Regions from separate parts of the Flavobacterium oryzicola genome, predicted to be linked through region 1. Evidence: riboswitches for the same ligand, from Rfam matches in the RefSeq annotation. Region 1 holds a riboswitch; the other holds the start of a gene.

What was found. Region 1 has a riboswitch for cobalamin ahead of PQ463_RS03985 (TonB-dependent receptor). Riboswitches for the same ligand answer to the same signal wherever they lie in the genome.
Region 2: it holds a riboswitch for cobalamin, as region 1 does, so the genes downstream of both, PQ463_RS13660 (TonB-dependent receptor plug domain-containing protein) here and PQ463_RS03985 (TonB-dependent receptor) in region 1, are expected to answer to the same signal.

What each region holds. Positions count from the first base shown of each region.
Region 1 covers NZ_CP117879.1:913,837-917,959, reverse strand. The annotation lists gene PQ463_RS03985 (TonB-dependent receptor) at 1-1,932, opposite strand, end outside; cobalamin riboswitch at 2,043-2,247, opposite strand; gene PQ463_RS03980 (porin family protein) at 2,355-3,002, opposite strand; gene PQ463_RS03975 (M4 family metallopeptidase) at 3,068-4,123, opposite strand, start outside.
Region 2 covers NZ_CP117879.1:3,342,882-3,347,004, reverse strand. The annotation lists gene PQ463_RS13665 (YncE family protein) at 1-233, opposite strand, end outside; gene PQ463_RS13660 (TonB-dependent receptor plug domain-containing protein) at 238-2,091, opposite strand; cobalamin riboswitch at 2,120-2,324, opposite strand; gene cobC (alpha-ribazole phosphatase) at 2,390-2,923, opposite strand; gene PQ463_RS13650 (adenosylcobinamide-GDP ribazoletransferase) at 2,908-3,693, opposite strand; gene tnpA (IS200/IS605 family transposase) at 4,112-4,123, opposite strand, start outside.

The DNA.
Region 1 (4,123 bases):
GTTTTTGAATGCGAAAGATTTCTGAACAGCCAAATCGTGTGTGTACCAAGGCTGAACTTCATTGACTTTGATATTATTGACATTTCCGTTGTAGCGTTTTCCGACATAAATAAAGCTGTAATTGAAGTTCCAAGATTCGTAGTTGGCATTTAAAATTCCAGATCCGCTATGCCAAGGCGTATACGGAATCTGATCTCCATAAGAAGACATTTCTAAACCTACAAACTTTGTAAAATCTTGGCTTTGAGAATAGGTATACGTTAAATTCGCATCAAGTTTTAGCTTATTAAAATGAGTTGCCATATTCAAAACCGTTTCGATTCCTTTTCCTTTCACCTGTCCGATATTGGTCATCATCCATCGAAATAAATTTCCGGTTGGAGCGGCAACAATTTTGTCTTTTGTATTGGTATAATAAGCATCTGCCTGAAAAGAAAATTTATCGAAAAAGCTTTCTCTTGTGGGGAAATTATATGTAAAACCAACATCGTACTGATTCATATATTCGGGTCTCAAAGTGCTCGAACCAATCATGGTATAATACAAATCATTGAAAGTTGGCATTCTGAAAATACGTTTGGCAAAAGCTCTTAAATTGAAATCGTATTTTTTAAAAGGTGTGTAACCCAAAAATATAGCGGGAGTAAATTCGGTTTTATTAGGAGCTTTGGCGTTGTACTTTACCTCTTCGATAATACGGGTTGCGAGTACATTTCCTAAAACTTTAAAACCTTCATATCGGTATGAAGTTGCGAGAGAAACAACCGCTGTATAACGTTGTGGAAAAGAGAATTGTGTTTGGATTCCTCTTCTTGTGGCATTTAATTTATTGTATTGAAAATCGGTTGACAGCGAAACATCCCAAGTGGGTAAAATGCTGTACATATTAACTGCCGAGAAATAGGCTTCTTGCTGGTAATAACTATCATCTGATTGTGCACCCTCAGTTACGGTTTCGCCTAAAACATTGGTAGTATCTCTTGCAATGTAATGCGTGTAATCGTAGGCAAATTTTCCTTTTAACTGGAATTTATATTTTTCTGAAACGTCTTTCGTTAAAGAAGACTGTCCGAAAAAATTCTTATCAAATTGTCTGAAACCGTCTTTAAACTTATTTTCTACAATGGCTCCTGGCGCGCCACGTTCAGAATCATAATAATATACTTTAGCGTCCCAAGTTCCTTTGTTTATTTTTCCATACAAACCAGATTCAAATCGGAAGGCTTCTATATCACTATTCCATCGTGTAGCTGTAGTATCGTAGGCAATGCTTCCGTCTTGATTTTTTCTTTTGTATCTAAATTTATACTGTCCGTTTGATTTGATGTATTCAGAACTTACGCTTAAACTCACTTTATCACTCAACTTTTGCTCCCATCTAAAAGAAGGATCGTGATAATTGACAGACATTGTTTTGTAACGAACCAGTAGATTTGTTTTTTTATTGCCTGTAAAAACAGGACGTTTGGTTCGCAAATAAATCGTGGAAGCTGATGCAAAGTCTTTCGCTGACTGGAAAATTTCGCTTTTCTGACCATTGTACATCGTAAGCGATTCCATGTCGTCAAGCGAATATTTTCCTAAATCGGTTACGCCGTTTTGGGCGTTTCCAAGCTGAATTCCGTCATAAAAAACACCAACATGATGCGTTCCCATATTTCGAACATCAACCGTTTTGAGTCCGCCGACTCCGCCATAATCTTTAATTTGAGTTCCGGCAAAATAGCGAAGCGCATCGGCAACATTATGACTGGAAAGATTTTCGAGCAGAACGCCCGAGAGACTTTGTACAGGAATCACTTCCTGATAAGGTTTTCCTTTTAGAATAACTTCTTTCAAAACCCGCGAACTGTCAGTCACTGCTTGGGAATGAAGCAAAAAAGGAATCAATAAAATAAAAGCTGCTAAAAGCGTTTTTTTACAATTATACATCACGATTTTATTAAATAAACTTTGCGTGATGCCGTAATTATATAACAGTAGTAATCCCGCTATGCAATAGCAGGTTATTCTCTTGTCATCAACTTCATACCACGAAAGTTTTAAACTATGTGATCGTGGCAGGTCTCCTGACTTATTCTATCTTTAAACGGCCTTCTCATCCCGCAAAGCGGAACAATGGCATTAATATGTTTAAAGACTTTGTGTAGAACTTACAGTAGCGGGTCTGTTCAGGATTTGCACCTGATTCCCTTTTAACTGCTTATTTCAGATTGAAAAAAGCAGACCAAAATCTGGCGCAAATATATGACGCAGGTATGGTGTCTGCAAATAAGAATTTGATTTTTTGGAAAAACAAAAAAACCACTCCTAAAAAAGAGTGGTTTTAAACAGTCATGAAGGTGTTACTAACTCTATTTAAAAAAATAACCGATCGTTATTTGAAAAACTTTATTCTTCATATCGCTGTTAATAATATAATTGGTGTTTGCTGTTACATCTTTAAACACATTGGTATAAGACAAATTATATCTTGCATCTGCATAAAACTTGTCTTTAAACTGATAACCCAATCCAAAATTTACAGAAGCATCTACTCCATTTGAATAATCTTTTAAATCCATTTTTTCATGGTTATCGTAACCTAAAAAATTGTCTTGGTATTTGTTGTTTGCTTTAAGCAAAATTCCGACTTGTGGTCCCGCCTGAATGCTTAAACCTTTCACTACATAATATTTCAACATTACAGGAATGTTTAAATAGTTTAAGGCAATAGTGCTTTTGTAATTTGAATTTTGCACTTCTGGATCAGAATAAGACAATTTCATTCCCTGCTGGCTATACAATAACTCTGGTTGTACCGAAAAGTTTTTTGCCAAAGGAATTTCTGCCATTAAACCTGCAGTAAATCCTGTTTTAGAAGATGAATCTAATTCGTTTTCATCAAATGATAGGCTCGAAATATTTAAACCTGCTTTTACGCCCAGTTTTACCTTTTCGGTTTGAGCCATTGCACTTGCGCACATTAACAGTGCACAGATTATTAGCTTTGATTTTTTCATCGTATTTTTTTGTTTTTAAGAAGAGCAGTTCTACATGAGAACTGCCGTTTCTATCTGTAAATTTGTTACTTTTTAATAATCTTAGCTGTGTACTTTTTACCTTGTACGGTACAATCTAAAATGTAAACTCCAGTAGTCAATTGACTTACATTTACACTTGATGGAACTGCACTGTAAGTTTTACTCCAAACCGCATTTCCTTCCATAGAATAAATTTTCATTTCAGCTTCGCCTTCTGCTTTTTCAGCCAAGAAAATGTTTACATTATCTGCCGCTGGATTTGGGAACACTCTGAAAGAATTTGTCAGTTTTCCAATAAGCAATCCTTTAGATTCAATTGGAGCAGACATGCTTGTACAGCCATGCGCATTGGTTACTTGAAGACTATAGCTTCCTTCCCAAATTGTAGCAACTGTTTTTTCGTTTGCATTTGGTAAAAGTCTTCCGTTTAAGTACCACTGGTAACCTTCAGCATCAGCAGAAGCTGTAATTTTATTTCCTTCTAATGCCTGAATCTCCGGAACTGTATTTTCAAGAACATTGATCGTAGTTGTAAAAATTTTACCTAATCCGTGTTCATTGTAAACTGTTACATAATACTCACCGCTTTCTGTAGTCGTGAAAGTTGGATCTGTAGAACCATCAAACCATTCGTATGCGGCATAGTTTCCTGGATTTAATACTACTTCTGGGCCGCAAACGTCACCGCTTGGAAGATTAGATTCGAAAGTATCAAATACTACTGTTACTTTTTCGGTAAGAGTGCATCCGTTTTCCAATGTTGCCGTTACGCTATAATCTCCTGCTTTATCAACATTGATCGAATTTGTGCTTTCACCTGAACTCCATTTGTATGAAGTCGCTTCTAACTCTCTAGCCACAAGATTTCTTTCTGCATCCAGATACACACTTTTACCTGCATAAGCATGGATAACAGACGTGTCAAACATTTTAAAATCTGATGGTACTCCTTGATATACATAATTCTTGATGTTATTATTTTGTTCAATAGCATCATTCTCCATTTTTGCATTAATGGCAAATACATGAGAATCTCCAGAATCATCTAATTTAGGCTGTTTGATAAAAGTATACTCGATACTTTCGCCAACCGGAATTCC
Region 2 (4,123 bases), 2.4 Mb from region 1:
AGATATTTTCCAACAAAATCAGAACCATTTACAGTATTGTATACATCTTTTGTGAAAGTATTTAAATCGTCGCTAACGAAAGAAACAGAACCGCCATCAGTGAAATTTCCTTCGTTTAAGATGAAAATACCATTATCATAAACTCCTTTTGGATCATTGGAGTCATCATCATTAGAACAAGAAACAAGAAGCGAAACGCTAAGTGCTGCTAAAAATAATCTAGTTAATTTCATTATATTAAAATTTAAGGTTTAAGTACAAATTAAAATTTCTTCCTGGCATTGGTCTGTATTCTAAACTTTGATAAAATGTATTCCAAAGATTTAGAACTTGAAATCCTACTTTGAAAGATGATAAAAGTTTAAAATCGTAATCAATTCCAATGTTTGATACGTTGTAGGCATCAACAATTTTCTCAGGATCGTTGTCAGATTGTGTATAGACAAAGCCATTATAAAGAAATTGATAATACGCAGAAAGGTTTTTTCTTGAATAAGCAACAGATGCCGTTACTTTATTGAAAGGAACAAAAAACAATTGTTTTTTAGTTTCAACATTCTCCGAAACTGTATAAGCATAAGTTGCATTTGCTGTCAAGTTGTTTTTTCCAAAACTTTTTTTCCAGCCCAACAATGTTTCAGCTCCATAGCTATTTACCTTGTCTGTATTTTGTGGCATCCAGATACCATTTGTTCCAGGAACCCATCTCAACAAATCTTTTATTTTCATGTAATAAAAGGTCTGCGATATATTAAAATTTTGAAAAGTAAAAATATTTCCTATTTCAGCCTGATAAGAGCTTTCAGGTTTTAAGTTTGGATTTCCGCCTTCTTCCCAATACAAATCATTAAAAGTTGGAATCCTGAAATTTCGTGATACATTCAATTTCAAATTGTATAGTTTTCCAAACTGATAAGAAGAACCAACGGAAAACAAAACAGGAGATTTATAATTGTCCGTAAATTCTTTGCGAACACCGAATTCATTTTTCCAGTCAGCAGAAACATCTTGTTTAATAAGTAAAGCTGCAGAACTTATTTCTCTTACATTATCACCAAAACCAGAACCATATCCTTTCGTTCGATTATAGTCCAAAATTCCGTTGACTTGCAATGATTTGAATAATTGATATCCTAAATCTGCTTTTGTGATAAAGCTTTCAGTTTTTCCGTAAGTATAAATATTACTCGAATTATCTGCATAATACTGATAGTTCTCGAAAATATAAGCGGTTTTTAAATTGGTTGTAAACTTCCCAAAGTTACCGTCATATTCTAGTAAGTTTCTATTAAAACCATTAACATATTTACTTTTCATTTCCGATTCGGACACTAAAGAAGTATTTCTATCTGTATTTGAGCTTTGGGTGTATAATCTTAGAATGTTTTTGGCATTAATTTTATAACCAGCATTGGCGCTTAGGGTAATAACATCATATTGCCCATTTTGATTCCAGCGCTGTTCGCCTTTCCAGTTGTACTGATTCAGATATTTATAATCGTTAGTCGAACTATTTTTCGAAAGTCCGATTTGAGCACTCCATTTTTTGTTAGAAATAGAAGTTTTATAATTAATACCAATCGTATTAAAACTGCCATAGTCTAGTCTTAAATTATTCTCAAAACGATTAGAAAATAACAAATCGTTGTTTAAATGCACCGTTCCTCCAACTGCACCACTTCCGTAAATAACACTTCCGCCACCTGCTTTTACACTTATTGAATTATAATCTGAACCCGAAATTGTGTTGAAATCGGTGCTTCCGTTCATTTGAGAATTGATGTTTATTCCGTTCCAAATTACTGCTGTTTGAGAAGAAGTTGTTCCTCTAAAAGCGACCGTAGATAACATTCCGCGACCATATTCTTTAAAGTAAATCGTAGAATTAAAGTTTAATAAATCGGTTAAAAGAGCTTCGTTTTTACTAATAACAGAGTCATTTAGTTTTAAAACAGATTGTGAAACCGAATAGGATTTTAAATTTTTGTCTGAAACCAATACTTCTTTAAGACTGGTAATAGAATCGTTTTGCGCCGAAATAATCTGACACATTACAAATAAGCAAAAAGCAAAAAGTCGTTTTAAAGTCATAAATTCTTCACTCTTTTTCCCGAGAGTTCGATAAATTGTTACAAAGGCAGGTCTCCTGGCTTGCGTCTTGCTGTTTACCTTCCCATCACGCAAGGCGTGACAGTGGTTTGTAGTTAACAGCAAGCATTCGTTTTGAACTTAGCTTACAGTTGCGGGTACAGCTCAAGAATTTACTTGATTCCCTTTTAATGTATTTTTAAATCAAAAACACAACCTTAATTTGCTGCAAAGATAAAGTTAAAAATATTGATTATTCAAATTTGTTTTGCGTTTCATGAAAAATTATAAATTATTTGCATTAAAAATCGATTTTTATAACTTCTCCGAAATCAACTTTATTATTGAAAGCTTCCTTTAATGGCAGTGAACTCTGATGGCATAAGACACTTCTGATGATTCCGGCATGAGCAACAATAACGATTGGCTGATTTATTTTTGAAATGGTTTCAGATAAAAAGTCACCAACTCTTTTATGCAGTTCTACAAAAGATTCTCCATTTGAAACTTTTATGTTTACAAAATCTTCCATCCATGGATTGAGTTCTTCAGACGGAATATCGTTCCAGCTTTTCAATTCCCAATCTCCAAAATTCATTTCTTTTAAGCGTTCGTCTTCCTGATAAGAAATAGTTTTGATATTTTCTTGAATATGTTTAGCTAAAATAACACAGCGCTTTAACGGACTTGAGAAGATAATTGCCTCAGAAGGAAGTTTAGAAATAATTCTGCCAAAAATTTCATCAAAAGGTTCAGCAATATCAACGTCTGACTGCCCGTAACAGATTCCTTTTTCGCAGACAGTTTCGGTATGGCGAACTAAATAAATTTCCATAAAAATAAAATGCTTAAATAAAATACCACTTCACAAACCTGTTGTGTCGCTCCAAGACAATCTCCTGTATAACCGTCAATCCATTTTTGAAAATAACGCGCTAGAAAATATCGAGTTATAAAAACAGGAATTATAGCAAGAAGAAATTTCAAATTGAAATAAGAAAATACAATCAGCGGAATTAATCCAAAAAAGAAAGAACCAAAAATTTCTTTCCAAGTGTATTGTTTGGCAATAGGTTTGCTTTTGCTCGAAGCATCATCACGAGAATATTCGTGTGTAAAAATAATGCTGATTGCTGCCAGACGACTCAAAGAATGCGCGGAAATAAATAAAAGGAAAATTAGTGAAATGTTATTAGTAAAAAGTAAAATAGATTCTGAAAGCAATTTGAATTTTAATAAAAAAAGTAAAACCAATCCGATTGCTCCATAAGCACCAATGGCACTATCTTTCATAATCATCAAGATTTTTTCTTTAGTCCAGCCTCCGCCAAAGCCATCACAGACATCGGCAAATCCGTCTTCGTGAAAAGCTCCTGTTGTTAAAATAGAAGCAATAATCGCTAAAATAACAGCAATTTCTGTTGAAAGAAAAAATGAAAAAAGATAAAAAGTCAGAAAGGAAATACTCCCAACAATCCATCCAATAAAAGGAAAATATCTTGTGGCTTTATTTAAATAATCTGGATGATGCGTAATGTTTTTTGGACACGGAATTCTGGTGTAAAACATTAAACAGGTGAAGAAAATGTGCAGTTCTTTTTTCATTTGATTGTGATTATTTGGCTAAAGCTTCTTTGGAAGCAAATTTATAACCTCCAGATAAATCTGGAGGCAATTCAAAATAAAATTTTGAAAAAAAAGATTTCTATGAATTGCCAACATCTTTAGATGTTGGTTTGTTTATATGTATTAAGAAAGGCTTTAGCCAAATTTTCTTGAGATTGCTTACATTCAAAATTGACTATAAAATTTGTCATATTTCATTTGACTAGGGCTATTTGGCTAAAGCCCTTTTTGGGTGTCAATATTAAACCAACATCTAAAGATGTTGGCAATTCAGTTTGTATTTGTAAATCTATTAGTATTTCTTTTTCAAAATTTAATCGTACTCTTTTTTTGAATTGCCTCCAGATTTATCTGGAGGTTGAGAAAATGTCAAAGAATGAGGCTTTAGCCAAATTTTTCATAAATGCTT